Regions from separate parts of the Pseudoduganella sp. genome, predicted to be linked through region 3. Evidence: riboswitches for the same ligand, from Rfam matches in the RefSeq annotation. Region 3 holds a riboswitch; each other region holds the start of a gene.
What was found. Region 3 has a riboswitch for glycine ahead of ACE3TQ_RS23285 (hypothetical protein). Riboswitches for the same ligand answer to the same signal wherever they lie in the genome.
Positions count from the first base shown of each region.

Region 1: another riboswitch for glycine. It lies ahead of gcvT (glycine cleavage system aminomethyltransferase GcvT); the one in region 3 lies ahead of ACE3TQ_RS23285 (hypothetical protein).
Region 2: another riboswitch for glycine. It lies ahead of ACE3TQ_RS19515 (D-amino acid dehydrogenase); the one in region 3 lies ahead of ACE3TQ_RS23285 (hypothetical protein).

Region 1 is NZ_JAYSCO010000041.1:1,323-7,544, forward strand. Features, by position in the region: partial or broken gene gcvP (aminomethyl-transferring glycine dehydrogenase) at 1-1,327, opposite strand, end outside; gene gcvH (glycine cleavage system protein GcvH) at 1,393-1,773, opposite strand; gene gcvT (glycine cleavage system aminomethyltransferase GcvT) at 1,812-2,930, opposite strand; glycine riboswitch at 2,977-3,081, opposite strand; glycine riboswitch at 3,087-3,172, opposite strand; gene ACE3TQ_RS18080 (DUF4351 domain-containing protein) at 3,253-4,311, shown strand; gene ACE3TQ_RS18085 (ATP-dependent Clp protease proteolytic subunit) at 4,381-4,932, shown strand; gene ACE3TQ_RS18090 (hypothetical protein) at 4,982-5,149, opposite strand; gene ACE3TQ_RS18095 (DUF1631 family protein) at 5,376-6,222, shown strand, end outside.
Region 2 is NZ_JAYSCO010000047.1:36,346-42,567, forward strand. Features, by position in the region: gene ACE3TQ_RS19495 (efflux RND transporter permease subunit) at 1-1,421, opposite strand, end outside; gene ACE3TQ_RS19500 (efflux RND transporter periplasmic adaptor subunit) at 1,434-2,624, opposite strand; gene tal (transaldolase) at 2,746-3,675, opposite strand; gene ACE3TQ_RS19510 (hypothetical protein) at 3,797-4,171, shown strand; glycine riboswitch at 4,208-4,294, shown strand; gene ACE3TQ_RS19515 (D-amino acid dehydrogenase) at 4,323-5,723, shown strand; gene ACE3TQ_RS19520 (diguanylate cyclase domain-containing protein) at 5,733-6,222, opposite strand, start outside.
Region 3 is NZ_JAYSCO010000069.1:19,999-26,220, reverse strand. Features, by position in the region: gene ACE3TQ_RS23300 (hypothetical protein) at 1-231, opposite strand, end outside; gene ACE3TQ_RS23295 (metallophosphoesterase) at 437-1,750, shown strand; gene ACE3TQ_RS23290 (C39 family peptidase) at 1,766-2,347, opposite strand; gene ACE3TQ_RS23285 (hypothetical protein) at 2,360-3,004, opposite strand; glycine riboswitch at 3,155-3,250, opposite strand; gene ACE3TQ_RS23280 (ABC transporter substrate-binding protein) at 3,422-4,645, shown strand; gene ACE3TQ_RS23275 (carbohydrate ABC transporter permease) at 4,661-5,479, shown strand; gene ACE3TQ_RS23270 (carbohydrate ABC transporter permease) at 5,476-6,222, shown strand, end outside.

The DNA.
Region 1 (6,222 bases), on a different contig from region 3:
TGAATACATTCCACAGTGCTGCCAGGGTGTCGCGGTCGCAGGTTTCGTCCAGCGATACGCCGATGTGGCGGCTGTCGATCTTGCGCAGATTGATGCCGGCGGCAACAGCGGCTGCGTGCAGCGCGTCGGCCTTGTCGGTGGCGATGGTCAGGGTGTCGAAGAAGGTGTCGTTGACCGAGTAGCCCAGCGACTTCAGGTTGGCAGCCAGGATGCCGGTGTAGCGGTGGGTGCGCTCCGCGATCTGCTTCAGGCCTTTCGGGCCGTGGTAGACGGCGTACATGGAGGCCATCACGGCCAGCAGTACCTGTGCGGTACAGATGTTGGAGGTCGCTTTTTCGCGGCGGATGTGCTGTTCGCGGGTCTGCAGGGCCAGGCGGTAGGCTTTGTTGCCGTTCTGGTCCACGGTCACGCCGACCAGGCGGCCCGGCATGGAGCGCTTGTACTCGTCGCGGGTGGCCATGTAGCCGGCGTGCGGGCCGCCGAAGCCCAGCGGTACGCCGAAGCGCTGCGAGTTGCCGACTACAACGTCGGCACCCCATTCGCCTGGAGGGGTCAGCATGGTCAGGGCCAGCAGGTCGGCAGCCACGATCACCATGGCGCCGGTGGCCTTCACGGTTTCAACGGCGGCGCGGTAGTCGCGCACCACGCCGTTCACGCCTGGGTACTGCAGCAGCACGCCGAAGGCGTCGGTCACGCCAGCCAGTTCGGCCGGGTCGAAGGTCTTGACGGTGATGCCCAGCGGCTCGGCGCGGGTCTGCACCACTTCCAGGGTCTGCGGCAGCACGTCGTTGGCGACGTAGAAGGTGTTCGACTTGGACTTGCCGACGCGCTGGATCAGGGTCATGGCTTCGGCCGCGGCGGTGCCTTCGTCCAGCATGGACGAGTTGGCGATGGCCATGCCGGTCAGGTCGATCAGGGTCTGCTGGAAGTTCAGGATCGCTTCCAGGCGGCCCTGGGAAATCTCTGGCTGATACGGGGTGTAGGCGGTGTACCAGGCTGGGTTTTCGAAGATGTTACGCAGGATCACGCCCGGGGTGTGGGCGTTGTAGTAGCCCTGGCCGATCAGGGATTTCAGCACCTTGTTCTTGGAAGCGATGCCTTTCAGCTTGGCCAGTGCTTCGTTCTCCGGCAGCGGCTGGAAGAACTGGCCCAGTGGCAGTTCGTTCTTGTTGCGGATGCCCGGCGGGACGATGGCATCGATCAGGGCGGCGCGGGTGGCGTAGCCGAGAACGTCCAGCATTTGCTGCTGTTCGTTGGCGTCCGGGCCGATGTGGCGGGCGATGAAGGCATCGCGGGCTTCAAGTTGGGTCAGGCTGGTGCGGGTCATGGTGAAAAATCTCTTGGCCAGAATGTGGAAAGGGCCGGCATGGAGCCGGCCCGATGATGCGGTGTTTACTGTGCTACTTTGCCGTAGGCTGCTGCGTCCAGCAGGCCGTTGATGGCGCCGGCATCGCTTGGCTTGATCTTGAACAGCCAGGCAGCGTAGGCGTCGGCGTTGATCGACTCTGGTGCGCCGGCCACGTCTTCGTTCACGGCCACCACTTCACCGGCGATCGGTGCGTAGATGTCGGATGCGGCTTTGACCGATTCCACCACGGCGGCGTCGGCGCCGGCGTCGTAGGTCTGGCCGACTTTCGGCAGCTCGACGAACACGATGTCGCCCAGTGCGTCTTGCGCGAAGGCGGTAATGCCGACGGTCACGGTGCCGTCTGCTTCAGCGCGTACCCACTCGTGGGACTCGGTGTACTTCAGGTCTGCTGGAATGTTGCTCATATTGGCTCCAAGGCTAGGTGATGTTGTTCAGTTTCTGGTCAAGCAACCAGGATTTTACCGTTACGGACGAAAGGCAGCTTGACCACGGTGGCAGCCAGCTTCTTGTCGCGGATCTCAACGTGCACGGTGTCGCCGACCTGCACGCCCATCGGCACGCGCGCCAGCGCGATCGCCTGTTGCATGGTCGGGGAGAAGGTGCCGGAGGTGATTTCGCCTGCTTCGCCGTTGGCGGCGATGACTTTCTGGTGGGCGCGCAGCACGCCGCCTTTTTCGCGCAGGATCAGGCCCACGAACTGGGCGTTCTGGCCTTTGGCTTGCAGGGCCGCTTTGCCGATGAAGTCGCGCTCGGCCACCAGGTCGATGGTCCAGGCCAGGCCGGCGTCCAGGGGGTTCACGGTTTCGTCCATGTCCTGGCCGTACAGGTTCATGCCGGCTTCCAGGCGCAGGGTGTCGCGCGCGCCCAGGCCTGCAGGCTTCACGCCGGCGGCGTTCAGGGCGTTCCACAGTTTTTCAGCCTGGTCGGCTGGCACGCCGATTTCGAAACCGTCTTCACCGGTGTAGCCGGTGCGGGCCACCATGGCTTCGCCGAAGGCGGTGCTTGGCACCAGCGCTACGTTGAATGGTTTCATTTCGGCGGTTGGCGCCTTCGCTTCAGGGATCACTTCCCATACCTTGGCGCGGGCGTTCGGGCCTTGCACGGCGATCAGGGCCATCGCGCCTTCGCCGTCGCGGCGCTGGGTGATGGTGATGCCGGCGCCGGTGGCGGCGTTCTGCTGGTTCATCCAGGCCACGTCTTTTTCAGCGGTGCCGGCGTTGACCACCAGGCGGAACCATTCTTCGTTGATGAAGTAGACGATCAGGTCGTCGATGACGGTGCCTTCCGGGGTCAGCATGCAGGAGTACAGGGCCTTGCCCGATACCTGCAGCTTGTCGACGTTGTTGGCGATCAGGCCGCGCAGGAAGGAGCGCACGTTCGCGCCTTTCAGGTCCACCACGCACATGTGGGCCACGTCGAACATGCCGACGTCGGTGCGCACGGCGTGGTGTTCTTCGATCTGGGAGCCGTAGTTGACCGGCATGTCCCAGCCGCCGAAGTCGACCATACGGGCGCCGAGGGCACGATGAGCGTTATTGAGTGGGGTTGCTTTGAGCGTCATTGATACCTCGGGCCTTAAGAGTAGGGTGTTAACTGAACGTAATTTCGCCTACCCCTCTGTCCTTGGTACCTGAGAGATAGCGGGAAGGTATTCCCGCACGCCCCTTCGGTGGGCCCTGCGCTGTGGCGGGCCGCTCTCCAGAGTTCAGCCCTATCGGGCCCCTGACCGGTCCTTTTGCCTGAGAGTTTCTGGGTTATGCCCCTTCGGCGCCAGCCTGTGCTGGTCTCTCCCGATCAAGACTTGGGACTATATGACAGGAGGGCAATAAAGTCAATCTTGCGGGCTGGTGGGAACTCGGCGCCGGGACGCTGGTCAAAGGGGCATGGAAACGCTAAATGACGACTATGACAACCCTTGGAAGGCCGGTCTCGAACGGTATATCTGGGATTTTATTATGCTGTTTTGCCCAGGGTTGGCTGCAGAAATCGACTGGTCGGTGGAGCCGGAATTCCGCGACCAGGAATTGCGCCAGGTGGTGCGTGACGCAAAGACGGGCTTGCGGCGGTTGGACAAGCTGGTGCGTGTGCAGTTGCGCGATGGGCGCGAGATGTTTATCCATATCGAGATCCAGCTGTCGCGGCAGCGCGGGTTTGCGGAGCGTATGTTCACCTGTTGGGGGCGCCTGTTCGACCGGTATGCTGCTCCGGTGTTCAGCATTGCTGTGCTGGCTGACCGCAGCCCGCGCTGGCGGCCGAGCGACTTTTCCTGGGATGTATGGGGGACAAGGGTGCGCTTTGAGTTCAATGTGGTGAAGCTGCTGGACTTCGTTCCTGTGGCGCCGGGGCTGGCGGCGAACTTCTTTGCCCTGTTTGCCGAGGCGCATTTTGCGACCATGCGCACCAAGCGTAATCCGGCGGCGCGTCTTGTCGTGAAGACGCTCCTGACACGCCGTGCGTATGGCCTGGGGTGGGGGCAGCAGCGCATCCTCGATTTTCTCAATGTACTAGACTGGTTGATGCGGCTACCCAGTGAGCAGGAGGCGAGCTATCGAGACTTCCTGCGAGACTTGGAAAGGAGTACGAAAATGCCTTATGTTCATAGTATGGTGCGCGAGGGGCGGCAGCAGGGGCTGCTTGAGGGGCGCCAGGAGGGTTGGCAAATCGGCTTGCATGAGGGGCGGCAAGAGGGCAGGCAAGCTGGCCTGCAGGAGGGCCGGCAAGAGGGCAGGCAAGAGGGCAGGCAAGAGGGCAGGCAAGCAGGGCTGCGAGACGGTCAGCTTGAGGGGCGGCGCCAGATGCTGGAAGAGTTCCTTTCCTTGCGTTTCGGTCCGCTGCCGGAGGTCGTGCGGCAGCGGCTGCAAGGAGCGTCGCATGAGCAATTGTCGCGTTGGGTGCGCCGGGCCGTAGGGGCAGGGACGCTGGCCGAAGTCACGGAGGAGTGATGCGGGCGTAGCAAGGAGCGCGCCTGCGCTAGAATGGCCTTTCCATCCATAGCCATAAGTGGAGCGACCATGAGCGAAAAAGAAGACAAGGCGGCCTGGTTTACCCTGTCCGGTGACGTGAACAGCGACATGGTGCACCGCGTCTTTGATGCGGTGGCGGACATGACGGAAGACGGCATTGAAACCGCCCATATCCTGATCCAGTCCAACGGCGGCTACGTCAGCGATGGCCTGTGCCTGCACAACTACCTGCGCAACCTGCCGATCAAGATCATCACCTATAACGGTGGGGCGGTGGCGTCGATTGCGGTAATCCTGTTCCTGTCGGGGAGTGAGCGCTATGCCAGCGAAACCGCGCGCTTCATGGTGCACAAATCGCATGCCAGCGCGCCGCATGGCGCCCGGCCCGACGCGCTGCGCATTATCGTGGAAGGCTTGCAGGCGGACGATGCCCGCACCGAGGCGATCCTGCGCAAGCATGTCCAGTTGACGGACGAACACTGGAACATCCACGCCTATTCGGACCTGCACCTGACCGCCACCGATGCGGCCAAAGTGGGCCTGATCAACGAAGTGGCCGACTTCCGCCCGCCCAAGGGCAAGCGCGTCACCAATATATAAGGCAAAGGGCCTGGCAGGGATCTGCCAGGCCGTGGCCGGCGCCAGTCAATCAGCGCTTTCCGCTGCGGCTGGCGGGCGTTTTCTTGTCGGTCTTGGCCTGGCGGCCGGTATCCGACTGCTCATTGGCCTGCTGTGCGCCCGAGCGCGATCCCTGGTCGGCCGACTGGCGGGTGCCGGAACTCGAACCCTGCTTGCTGGATTTTTGCTTCGATTTCATGACAGCTCCCTTTCAAAAGGATGGGAGCTTCATCATGCTTTGTGCAATAGTAAAGGTGTATCGGAATACAAGCGCAGGCCTTGTAGGACTAGGCCTTGCACTTTGTTGGTGTAAACGCAACTGTGTGCAACTTTTGCGTAAATATTTAGCGTTTCTTTGCTTTTGTGTATTGCCACGTGGCAATAATCTGCGACAATATGGATAACCCTCAAAGTCAGGTTCAATCATGATTCCAGAAAACCCATCATCTGCGGCGCCTAAAAAAGCGGTCACGCCGCGGCATGCGCTTCTGGAAAACCTGATCAGCCTGGTGAACAAGCACATCAGCGAACAGTTCAACGAACTGTCCACGAGCTGGGCCGCGCGCCTGGTGGATGTGACCGATGCGGGTGACTTGAAAGACCTGCAGGCGCGCCTGCGCTCGGGCAACCTGCTGCGCACCGACCATTACGCCTTCCTCGGCCTGTTTGCCAAGCAGCTGGAGAGCGACCTGCGCCACGAGATCGCCCAGCTGGCGCCGGGCCAGAAGGCCCAGGTGCGCAAGCTGGCCGAGCCGCTGTCCCTGGTTTCCATGGAAGAAATGGACACCAAGGTCACCATGGGCGGCTTCAGCAAAGCCTTTGAGGTCAAATATTCCGATGCGCTGGCGACGCTGAACGTGCGGCTGGCCTTCCTGCTCGACCGCGACATCCTGCGGATCAACCAGAACCCCTTCCGGCCCGAGGTCTTCCTCGGCGCCTTCCAGCAGGCCTGGATGGATTTCGTGAAGGATGAGGAGTCGAACGAGCTGGTGCAGGGCTTTTACAAGCCGGACGAGTTCTTCAACTTCGCGCCGATGCTGGAGGACCTGAACCTGGCGCTGGAACGCAAGGGTGTCGGCCCTGGCTCGGTGGAAAAGCACAAGTCGCGTCGCGCCGATTCGCATGACGCTTCGCAAGCGCCGAACCGCAAAAAGAACCAGCAGGCGGCGCTGGCCGAACAGCTGCGCCAGTTCTTCGCCGGCGCAGGCGATGCGCCGTCCGGCAAGCCATCGCCGACCGGTTTCGACCAGCTCGGCGACCTGGACCTGTCGC
Region 2 (6,222 bases), on a different contig from region 3:
ATGGCCAGCGAGAACTGGCGGTAGATGGCGCCCACCGCGCCGCCGAAGAAGGCCATCGGGATGAACACCGCGATCAGCACCAGGGTGATGCCGATGATGGCGCCGGTGATCTGCGACATGGCCTTGCGCGTGGCGTCGCGCGGCGACAGCCCTTCCTCGCGCATGATGCGTTCCACGTTTTCCACCACCACGATGGCGTCGTCCACCAGGATACCGATCGCCAGCACCATGCCGAACATGGTCAGCACGTTGATCGAGAAGCCGAACACCTGCATGGCGGCGAAAGTGCCCATCAGCGCAATCGGCACCACGATGGTCGGGATCAGGGTGTAGCGGATGTTCTGCAGGAAGACGTACATCACCAGGAACACCAGCGCCACCGCTTCCAGCAGGGTCTTGACCACTTCCTCGATGGAGATCTTGACGAACAGCGAGGTGTCGTACGGCACGGTGTACTTCAGGCCGGGCGGGAAGTACTTCTGCAGCTCGTCCATTTTCTCGCGCACGATGGTGGCGGTGGCCAGTGCATTGCCGGTCAGCGACTGCTGCACGGCGATGGCGACGAACGGTTCGCCGTTCAGGCGCGCGCTGACGCGGTAGCTGGCGCCGCCCAGCTCCAGGCGGGCCACGTCGCGCAGGCGGACCAGCGAGCCGTCGCGGTTGGCGCGCAGCACGATCTTGCCGAACTCCTCCACCGAGCTCAGTTGGCCGGTCACCACCACCGGCGCGAACCAGGTCTGGGCGCGCGGGTTGGGCAGGTCGCCCACCGTGCCGGCCGCCACCTGCGCGTTTTGCTGGCGGATGGCCGTGGTGACGTCGCCCATATTGAGCTTGTAGCCGGTCAGCTTGTCGGGATCGACCCAGACCCGCATCGAGCGTTCGGTGCCGAACAGTTCGGCCTGGCCGACGCCGGGCAGGCGCTTGATCTCGTTGACCACGTTGCGCGCCAGGTAGTCGCCGATGGCCGTGGTGTCCATGCTGCCGTCGGTGGAGGAGGCGCCGACGAACATCAGGATGTTGGAGCGCGCCTTGTTGACCTGCACGCCCTGCTGGATCACCGCCTGCGGCAGGCGCGATTCGACGCGCTTGATGCGGTTCTGCACGTCCACCGCCGCCAGGTCGGGATTGGTGCCGGGCTGGAAGGTGACGGTGATGCTGACCGAGCCGTTCGAGTCGCTCTGCGATTCAACGTATTGCAGGCCGTCGGCGCCGTTCATCTCCTGCTCGATGACCGAGGTGACGGCGTCGTCCAGCACCTGGGCCGAGGCGCCCGGGTAGGCGGCGCTGATGACGATGGATGGCGGTGCGATGGTCGGGTATTGCGCCACCGGCAGCACGGTGATCGCCAGCGCCCCGCCGAGCAGGATGAAGAGGGCGATCACCCACGCGAAGACGGGGCGGTCGATGAAGAATTTTGCCATGGGGCGGCCCCTTTATTTGGCCGCCGGGGCGGATGCGGCAGGCGCACTGCCTGCGGGGCCGCCTGCCGGGCCTTTCCACGGCACCGGGTTGACGGTACCGCCCGGCTTGGTCTTCTGGAAGCCTTCCACGATGACGCGCTCGCCGCCCTTCAGGCCGGAGCTGACCACCCAGCTGCCGCCGGCCGCCGCGTCGGCCTTGACCGGCACCGAGGACACCTTGTTGTCGCTGCCCACCACCAGCACCGACGCGCCTTCCGCGCCGCGCACCACGGCCTGCTGCGGCACCGTGATGGCGGCCTCGTTCACGCCTTGCTCCAGGCGCGCCCGCACGTACATGCCCGGCAGCAGGATGCGCTCGGGGTTGGGGAATTCGGCGCGCATCGACACTGCGCCGGACGATTCGTCCACCGCCACATCGGAGAACAGCAGCTTGCCGGCGCGCGGGTATTCCTGCCCATCCTCGGTCAGCAGGGTGACGCGCGCCTGGTCCTTGCCGGCGCTCTTCAACGTGCCCTTGGCCAGCGCCTGTTTCAGGCGCAGCAGCTCGGCCGAGGACTGGGTGATGGTGACGTAGATCGGGTCGAGCTGCTGCACGGTGGCCATCGGCGTCGCCTCGTTCTGGCCCACCAGGGCGCCCTCGGTCACCAGCGCGCGCCCGACGCGGCCCGAGATCGGCGCCGTCACGGTGGCGTAGCCCAGGGTCAGGCCGGCATTCTTGCGCGCCGCGCGCGCCGACTGCAGCTCGGCGCCGGCCTGCTTCTGCGCCGTCAGCGCGTCGTCGTACTCCTGCTGGCTGACCGCCTGCGCCGCCAGCAGCGGCTTGTAGCGCCTGGCTTTCAGCTCGGCCTGGGCCAGGTTGGCTTCGGCGCGCGCCACCGCGGCATCGGCGCTTTCCACGTTGGCCTGGAACTGCGCCGGGTCGATGCGGAACAGCACCTCGCCCGCCCGCACGTCGCCGCCCTCCTTGAACACCCGCTGCAGCACGATGCCGGGCGTGCGCGCGCGTACCTGGGCGATGCGCGAGGCCTCGACGCGGCCGGGCAGCTCATTGGTGACAGTGACGGCGCCGGCGCTGGCGGTGATGACGGAAACAGTGGGCGGGGGCGGGGGGCCGTTGCTGGCGTCTTTCTTGTTGCCGCAGGCTGCCAGGATAAGCGACAGGGCGGCTGCCGCCAGGGGCAGGGAGCGCGATACAGGTTTCATTGGGCGTCTCTTCTTGTGGAGTGGGACTGCGCCGAAAATTGTATAACACTGTTAATTGTAACGTTTTGTATAGCAAAAAAGGGCGCCGCAGCGCCCTTTTTCCCTATGCGGCAGGCAGCGCTTAGCGCATGGCCGAGATCATCTGCTTCAGCTTGTTGGAGTCGGCCACGAAGGCGCGGATGCCTTCGGCCAGCTTCTCGGTCGCCATGGCGTCTTCGTTCAGCATGAAGCGGAAGGTCTTCTCGTCCACCGAGATCTTGACCGCCGTGCCGGAATCGGCCGGGTTCAGCTTGCGCTCGACCGGAGCCTGGGTGTCAGCCAGCTTTTGCAGCAGGTCCGGCGAAATGGTCAGCAGGTCGCAGCCCGCCAGTTCCAGGATCTGGCCGGTGTTGCGGAAGGACGCGCCCATCACTTCGGTCTTGTAGCCGAACTTGCGGTAGTAGTTGTAGATGCGCTTGACCGACTGCACGCCCGGATCTTCGGCGCCCTGGTAGTCGATGCCGGTGGACTTCTTGTACCAGTCGTAGATGCGGCCGACGAACGGGGAGATCAGCTGCGAACCCGCTTCCGCGCAGGCGATCGCCTGGCACAGGGAGAACAGCAGGGTCATATTGGTGCGGATGCCTTCCTTCTCCAGCTGCTCGGAGGCGCGGATGCCCTCCCAGGTGGAGGCGATCTTGATCAGCACGCGCTCGCGCGGGATGCCGGCCTTTTCGTACAGCGCGATCAGCTCGCGGCCCTTGGCCACGTTGCCGGCCACGTCGAAGGACAGGGCGGCGTCGATCTCGGTCGAGACGCGGCCCGGCACGTACTTCAGGATCTCGGTGCCGAAGGCGATCAGCAGCTTGTCGATGATGTCGCCGGTGGTGGCGTTCGGGTTGTCGCGCACGGCTTTTTCCAGCAGCGGCTTGTACTCGTCCTTCTGCACCGCCTTCAGGATCAGGGAAGGGTTGGTGGTGGCGTCCTGCGGCGCGTAGGCCTTGATCGACTGGAAGTCGCCGGTGTCGGCAACGACAGTGGTGAATTTCTTGAGTTGTTCGAGCTGGTTCATTGCTGTCCTGGAAACGGTTGGGACCAAAAAAACCTATTGTACTAAATCGGCGCGGCTGTCTATGTTGCGTTTAGAATTAGTGGTATTGGTATTTTCATATCTCATGTCTGGGGAGGCCGCCATGGTTTTGGCTATTGTTGGAGCGCTGCTGCTGGCGCTCGGTTTGTTTTCCGGCGCCGCGCTGGTGTTGTCGCAGCTGGGCGTGGGCGGATTGTCGGCCAGCGCCTCGCTGTGGGTGATGTTCCCGCTGTTTAGCGTGACCGGCTACCTGATGTTCGCCACCGGCGCGCGCGTGGCCAACTTCCGCCTGCTGTCGTTCTCCGTCTCGGTGGCCTTGCTGCTGCTGGCGCTGGGCTGCGCGGCGGTGCTGGTGGCCGACGCCACCGCCCTCATGGCGCTGCAGGGCGGCACCGGCGCGCTGTGGTACGTGCTGCTGATCGCCGGCGTGCTGGGCGCCACCGGCGCCGCCTCGCACGGCAAGGTAGCCGTTCAATAAGAACGGTGGTATGCTGCAGGCCATTAGTTAAAAACTAACGCCAAATCGGGAGAGTTCAGCACAGCTGGCGCCGAAGGAGCAACCACCCCGGAATCTCTCAGGCCACCGGACCGACCAGGCGCAGTACAACTCTGAAGAGTTGCCGGATGCAGTGCCATCCGGCGCACCGAAGGAGCAAGCGGCAGGCGCCGATCGCGCCACGCCGCGAATCTCTCAGGTTCCGTACAGAGGGGGTGTTCGCCGCGCGCGTTGCGCGGCGTCCAACCCCTTTTTGCACTGGGATCGGAACCCCGACATGAAATCAATCGCAGTTATCGGCGGCGGCATCACCGGCGTCACGAGCGCTTACGCCCTGGCGCGGCGCGGCCTGGACGTCACCCTGTTCGAACGCCATCGCTATCCCGCCATGGAAACCTCGTTCGCCAACGGCGGCCAGCTGTCGGCCTCCAACGCGGAGGTATGGAACAGCTGGGGCACGGTGGCCAAAGGCCTGAAGTGGATGCTGCGCAGCGATGCGCCGCTGCTGGTCAATCCGCGGCCGGACTGGCACAAGCTGTCCTGGTTCGCCGAATTCCTGGCCGCCATTCCCCGCTACGAAGCGAACACCGTCGCCAGCGCGCGCCTGGCCATCGCGGCGCGCCAGCACCTGTTCGGCTGGGCGCGTGAGGAAGGCATCCAGTTCGACGAAAAGCAGCAGGGCATCCTGCACATCTACCGCGACAAGGCCGGTTTCGAGCACGCGGCGCAGGTCAGCAAGCTGCTGGCGCAAGGCGGCCTGCAGCGGCGCGCCGTCACCCCGCTCGAGATGCAGGCGATTGAACCGACGCTGGCCGGCCGCTTCTACGGCGGCTTCTTCACCGAGAGCGACAGCACAGGCGATATCCACAAGTTCACGGTCGGCCTGGCGCAGGCGGCGCAGGCGCGCGGCGTGCAAATGCTGTGCGGCGCCGACGTGCGGCGGCTGGAGGCGGGGGAGGACGGCACGCGCGTCGCTTTCGCGATCGACGGTGTCGAGGAAGCGCGCCGCTTCGACGCCGTGGTGGTGTGCGCCGGCACGGCCAGCCGCGCCTTCGCCGCCATGCTGGGCGACCGCGTCAATGTGTATCCGGTGAAGGGCTACTCGATCACCGTCATGCTGGACGATGCGGCCAGCCGCGCCAGCGCCCCCAATGTCAGCCTGCTCGACGACGCCACCAAGCTGGTGAGCAGCCGCCTGGGCGCCGACCGCTTCCGCGTCGCCGGCACGGCCGAGTTCAATGGCTTCAACCGCGACATCCGCGCCGACCGCATCGCGCCGCTGGTGCAATGGGTGCAGCAATGCTTCCCCGGCGTCAGCACGCGCCAGGTGGTGCCGTGGGCCGGGCTGCGGCCAATGATGCCGGACCTGATGCCGCGCGTGGGGCCGGGCAAGCGGCCCGGCGTGTTCTACAACACCGGCCACGGCCACCTGGGCTGGACCATGTCGGCTGCCACGGCCGACCTCATCGCCGGGCAGGTACAGGCCGCGCTGGAATCCGGCGTGCAGCGGCGCCGGGCAGTGCTGGCGGCGTAAAGGCAGGCCTCAGCCGCGCGCCACCACCACGCGGTTGCGGCCCTCGTGCTTGGCGGTGTACAGCGCGCGGTCGGCCGCTTCCAGCAGCGCCTTTGCGTCGTTCAGGCGCTCCCGGTCGAAGCTGGCCACGCCGATGCTCAGGGTCACTTGCGGATGCACGGCCTTGGGCGCGTGCGCCATCTTCAGCGACTCCACGTAGGCGCGGATCACTTCCGCATGCTGGGCCGCCTGTTCCGCCGTGGTATCCGGCAGCACGGCGGCGAACTCCTCGCCGCCGTAGCGCGCCGCCAGGTCGGCCGGGCGCTGCAGGCGCGAAGCGAAGGCCTCCGCCACCAGGGTCAGGCAGGCATCGCCCTGCTGGTGGCCGAAATGGTCGTTATAGGCCTTGAAGGAGTCGATATCCATCAACAGCAGCGAGAGCGGATTGCCCTGGCGGTGGGCGCGCCGCAGCTCGCGATCCAGCGCTACGTCGAAATGGCGGCGGTTGGCGATGCCGGTC
Region 3 (6,222 bases):
GCGGCGCCGAGCCGGCGCTGCAGGATTCTCAAAACGCGTGGTATCGACCACCAAGTCGGCAAACTCCGCAAACTCGGGGAAGCACTGCTTGCCCACGCATTCCTTGATAATCGACGCTGGCAGATTCGGCACCACGACATCGTTCTTCAGCTTCACGCCGGGGAACAGGTATCCGACATCCGAGTTCCAGTAATAGGCGACGCGTTGCAGCGGCGTGCCCGGCGCAGGCATTTGCGGGAACAGGTGGCTGACAGAGTCCGCCGCGACTTTTTTTCAGGCCCGGGCCGGCCCAGTGGAACCACGATTTGGGGAACAGGGCGGCCGGTTTTGTGATGGCACGCATTTCCGCCAGCGGGAAATAAATCGATTCGCGTGCACGCGCACTGAGTGCCGAAACATCTTTTGCTTTTCCGGCAATGTTTGTTACTATTGTCAAATGAATATCAAAAAATCCCTGCGCCGGATCGCTTTCCTGCTGACCGGCATTCTCGTCCTGCTACTCGCGATTGCTGCCGTAGCCCTTTACAACTCCCGGCTTGAAGTCACGCCGAACGGCGTGCATAGCCGGCTTTATGTGCCGGTCAACAGCGAGAAATACGCCAAGGTCAGCATGTTCGCCGGCACGGGCGATGACGCCACGCTGCCGGGCTTCCTGGATGGGCCGGTGGTGCGCCGCGCTGCGGACGGCAGCTGGAATGCATCCTGGTTCTGCGAAGACCGGGCGCACCAGCAGCAGGCTGCCGACGCGCAGCTGGTGATCGAATGCGCCGGCAAGCGCAGTGTTTACCCGCTTGGCGCGGCAGTGGCGCCGTCCGTGGCGGGCGGTGTGCTGCCGATGCCCGGCAAAGTGGCTGTGCTGAGCGATATCGAGGGCAACCTGCCTTTCCTCGACGGTTCCCTGGCCAAGCTGGGCGTGACCGATGCCGCCGGCGCCTGGGCCTACGGCACGGGCCACCTGGTCATCGTGGGCGATGCGGTGGATCGCGGGCGCGAAGTCTTCGCTGTGCTGTGGCGCTTGTATGCGCTGGCGCAGGAAGCGCAGCGCGTCGGTGGCGGCGTGCATCTGCTGCTGGGCAATCACGAACAGTACATCCTGCGCGGGAACACGACGCGCGCCCACCTGGAACACTTGTATGCGCTGAACCACCTGGGCGGGCCGGTGGCGGCATTCTCCGGCGATACCGTGATCGGCGCCTGGCTGCGCGCGCAGCCAGTGGTGCTGCAGATGGGCAGCGTGCTGTTCACGCACGGCGGCATCAGCAAGGCGACGGCCGATAGCGGCCTGACGGTTCCGCAGCTGAACGAAGCCATGCGCAACTACTGGCGCGGCGCGCCGTCGGCCAAGCCGGCGCTGGACGCGGTGCTGGGGCAGGGCGGCGTAACCCAATACCGCGGCTACCTGGATGAGGCGGATGGCCTGGCCAGCGCCGAGGATGTGCAGCATGTGCTGAACCGCTTCGGCGCCAGCACGGTGGTGGTGGGGCATACCCTGGTCGACAAGGTGACCATGCTGCACGGCGGCCGGGTGATCGCGGTGGATGTGAATACCAACGAAGCCGCCGATGAGGCGCTGGTGTTCGAGGACGGCAAACCGCGCGTGGTGGCCGTGGTGGACCGCGGCCTGCCGCCGGAGCAGAAGGCGCGCGGCCAGCAGCGCGATTTCCGCTTTGCCGCCGCCGCCGACTGGCGTGCGCTGGCCAGCACGGCATGGCGCGCCGTCGAACTGGCGCGCCTGCCGCATCCGTATTAACCAAGGTTAAATGGCTTAGGGACTGACGTTCATGCGCTGCGTGTGGGTCCAGTTATGGTCCGATGCGCTGACGGCGGACGCGAAGGTGCGGTAGGTCTGTCCTTCGCCGGGCCACGGGTTCATGATGTAAATGTAGTTGGTGCCGTTATAGGTTTCATAGCCGCGGCCCACCATGATATGCCCGCCGCCATTGGTCCAGCCGTAGCGGATGACGAAGGGACGGTTGGCGTTGATCTCCGTGACCACCGAATTCCACGACAGGTAGTTGTTGATCGCGGTATTCGGCACGCCCCAGTTGGACAGGATGTTCTGCACGCTGCCCGAGCTGCCGTACATGCTGTTGGGGCGGTTGGCGTAGCTGTTCCAGTCGAAGGTGCCGTTGCCGCAGGCGTAGTTGATGCCGTAGGCCCAGTTCACGATCTGGCACTGGCTCGGCGTGCGGTTGTACACCGCCAGCACGGCCTTGCTCGACGCCGACCAGCACCACTGGCTGTGTTCCTGCGTCGTCAGCGGCACGTTCAGGGTGCGCCACTGCGCGAAAGCGGAGGGCAGGGCCAGTGCCAGCATGGCGCCGGCCAGGATTTTTGCGATGTTCATGTGTGTCCCTCCTTAGCGGAATGCTTCGACATTGGTTTTGACTGCGGCGCGCAGCGGCTCAAGCAGTTCGGCGCCATCGACCAGCTGGCTGCCGGCCTTCTTCAGCAGCAGCGATTCGCGTGCCGAATGCAGCGGCGCGAACTTGGCGCGGTCGACTTCCAGCAAGTCGGAGCGGGCCTGGTAGATGCGGATGAAACGCAGGTTGGAGCGCGCGCCGTTGCCATGCGCGTTGGCGGCGGCATCCACGTCCTTGGCCAGCACCGCGCCGCCATAGGCCACGGTTTCAAAGCGGCCGTTCACCTGCTGCACAGTGGCCAGCCCGATCGGCTTGCCGCGCAGGGAAATGACGAAGCGCCACTCGCCCGTGGGCCGGGCCAGCGCGGACAGGTCGCCGCGCGCCAGCAGCTCTTTCGGGTCGATGGTGTAGACCTGGAAGCCGTGGCTGACCGTGGCTTGCTTCAAGTCGCCGACATCGGTGATATCGAGCGGGAAGTCGGCCGGCGCGCTGCCGGGGCGTATGGCCTGCTGGTGCTCGGCGAATTGCACGAGGCCGCGTTTGGCAGCCTGCAAGGCCGCGCCGTTGTCTGCTTTTGCCAGGAACGGCACGGCCATCATCGCTGCGCAGGCAATGCGCAGCCAGAGTCGATGCGTATGCATGTGACTACTCCTCTGAAGGTTGATCAGATGTTGAAAGGTGCGTGGGATCGCCCCCTCTGTGCTGGACCTGAGAGTTTCACAGGCATGGCGGCCTGCTTGCTCCTTCGGTGCGCCAGCCTTGGAGCGCTGGCGGCTCTTCAGAGTTGTGAAAACACGCGACCGGTCCTTTGGCCTGAGAGATTCCGGGGGCGGGCTTGCTCCTTCGGCGTTGTCCATGGGTGGGACAAACTCTCCCGATCGCGCGGCCGGTATGCACCGGCAGCGAAATCAGCATAGCGCATGGATTTATACGGTTTCAATCGTTTTCCGCATGCCGTTGCGTTTTCGCCATTACTGTAGTTCCTGCTATCCTGTTGACACTTTCACAGGAAATTGGTAACGTTTCCAAAAAAGTCGCAGCACATAACAGGAGACACGATGTACAAGCAGTTATTCGCCTGCGCGCTGGCGCTGGGCGCCGCCCCAGTGCAGGCGGGCGGGCAGAGCGCGGAAGTGATCCACTGGTGGACCTCGGGCGGCGAATCGGCTGCCGTCAAGCAGCTGGCCAATGCCTATCGCGCAGCCGGCGGCAACTGGATCGACACGGCGATTGCCGGCGGCGACCAGGCGCGCGCCGTGACCCTGAACCGCATGGTGGGCGGCAAGGCGCCGACGGCGGCGCAGTTCAACATCTCCAAACAGTTCGTCGACATCGTGGACCAGGAAATGCTGGTGCCGCTGGACGACGTGGCGCGCCAGCAGCAGTGGGACAAGATGCTGCCGGAGCCGATCGTGAATGCCATCCGCATCGACGGCCATTACTACGCCATGCCGATGAATATCCATATGCAGACCTGGATCTGGTATTCCAAGGCGGCGTTCAGGAAAGCGGGCATCGAGAAGGAGCCGGCCAGCGTGGACGAACTGTTCGCTGCACTGGACAAGCTGAAAGCCGCCGGCCTGGTGCCGCTGGCGCACGGCGGCCAGGCGTGGCAGGAGCACATCCTGTTCGCCGCCATGCTGGCCAACATCGGCGGCCGCCAGCTCTACCTGCAGGTGCTGCGCGACCGCGACCAGCGCGCCATCAATTCCGAGGCGGTGCGCAAGGTGTTGCTGGCGTACAAGCGGCTGCAATCGTATGTCGATCCCGCCGCGCCGGGCCGCAACTGGAACGACGCCACCGCCATGCTGGTCAGCGGCAAGGCGGGCGTGCAGATCATGGGCGACTGGGCCAAGGGTGAATTCAGCAATGCGAAGATGGAGCCCGGCGTGCATTACGGCTGCATTCCCGGCCTGGGCGCGGCCGCGCCTTACCTGATCCAGGGCGACGCATTCGTGTTCCCGCGCTCGGACAAGGCGGACGTGCAGAAGGCGCAGAAACTGATGGCGACCGTGCTGCTGGCGCCCGCCACGCAAGCGAGCTTCAACAAGCTGAAAGGCTCGGTGCCGCCGCGCGTCGACGCCGACACCAGCCAGCTCGACGCCTGCGCGCGCGCCGGCGCCGCCATCATGCGCGACCGCAACCGCCAGGTGGGCGCGCCGGAAATCTACCTGACGCCCGACCAGAACGGCGCCGTGCAGGATGCGCTGACCGCGTACTGGAATACTTCCATGCCGGTGGAAAAGGCGCAGAAGGCGCTGGCCGCAGCGCTGAGGAATTAAGCGGTGCGCCGGGCCATGTCCTACGCAGCGCTGCTGCCGATGCTGCTGACGGTGTGCGTGGGCTACCTCGGCTCCTTCGCCTGGACCTTCTACGTATCGCTCACCAGCTCGCGCAGCATTGCCACCAGCAAGCTGGTCGGCCTGGCGCAGTACGAGCGCCTGTTCGGCAACGAGCGCTGGCTGCTGTCGCTGCACAACCTGGCCCTGTACGGCGTGCTGTTCATCGTGGCCTGCATGGTGATCGGCTTCCTGCTGGCGGCGGCGATCGACCGCCAGGTGGCGGGCGAGGGCGCGCTGCGCACGGTGTTCCTGTACCCGTATGCGATGTCCTTTGTGGCCACCGGCCTGGTGTGGCAATGGATACTGACCCCGGGCGGCATTCCCGGCGTTGAGCTGGACTGGCTGGTGGACCAGGACATGGTGGTCTACACCGTGGTGCTGGCATCCGTGTGGCAGGCTTCGGGCTTCGTCATGGCGCTGATGCTGGCCGGGCTGCGCGGCGTCGATCCGGAAATCTGGAAGGCGGCGCGGCTGGACGGCATACCCGTGTGGCGCGTCTACCTGTCCATTGTGCTGCCGATGCTGGCGCCGACGCTGGCGACGGTATTCATCCTGCTGGCGACCATGGTGGTCAAACTGTACGACGCGGTCGTGTCGATGACCCAGGGCGGCCCCGGCACGGCGAGCGAAGTGCCGGCCAAGTTCATCATGGACCACCTGTTCCTGCGCGCGAACATCGGCCTGGCATCGGCCGGCGCCGTGGTGTTGCTGCTGACGGTGCTGGCCTTGCTGGCGCCGTGGGCTTATGCCCGCAGCAGGAAGGGGGCGGCATGAAGGTGGCGCGTTTCGGCCTGTACGCCTTCCTCGCCAGCGCGGCGCTGTTCTTCCTGCTGCCGCTGTATGTGATGCTGGCCACCTCGCTGAAGCCGATGGATGAAATCCGGCTCGGGAATATTTTCGCCTTGCCGCTGGCGCCCACGCTGGACGCCTGGCGCGCGGCCTGGAGCGAGGCCTGCACCGGCGCCGCCTGCGAGGGCGTGCAGGGCGGCTTCTGGAATTCGGTGCGCATCGCGGTGCCGGGCACGCTTATCCCGATCGCGCTGGGCGCGCTGAACGGCTATGCGCTGTCGTTCTGGCGCCCGCGCGGCGCCAACGTCCTGTTCGGCATCCTGCTGCTGGGCGCATTCGTGCCGGTGCAGGTGATGATTTATCCGCTGGTGCGCATGATGGCGGGCCTGGGCGTGTTCGGCACGCTGCCGGCGATCGTGCTGGTGCACCTGGTGTTCGGCATGCCGGTACTGACGCTGTTGTTCCGCAATTACTACGCGGCGCTGCCGCAGGAGCTGTTCCATGCGGCGCGCATCGACGGCGGCGGTTTCTGGCGCATCTTCTGGCACGTGATGCTGCCGCTGTCGGTGCCGATGCTGGTCGTCGCGGCCATCATGCAGCTGACCGGGGTGTGGAACGATTACATCCTCGGCCTGGTGTTCGCGGGGCGCGACAACCTGCCGATGACGGTGCAGCTGAATAACGTGATCAATACGACGACGGGAACCCGTCTTTACAACGTCAATATG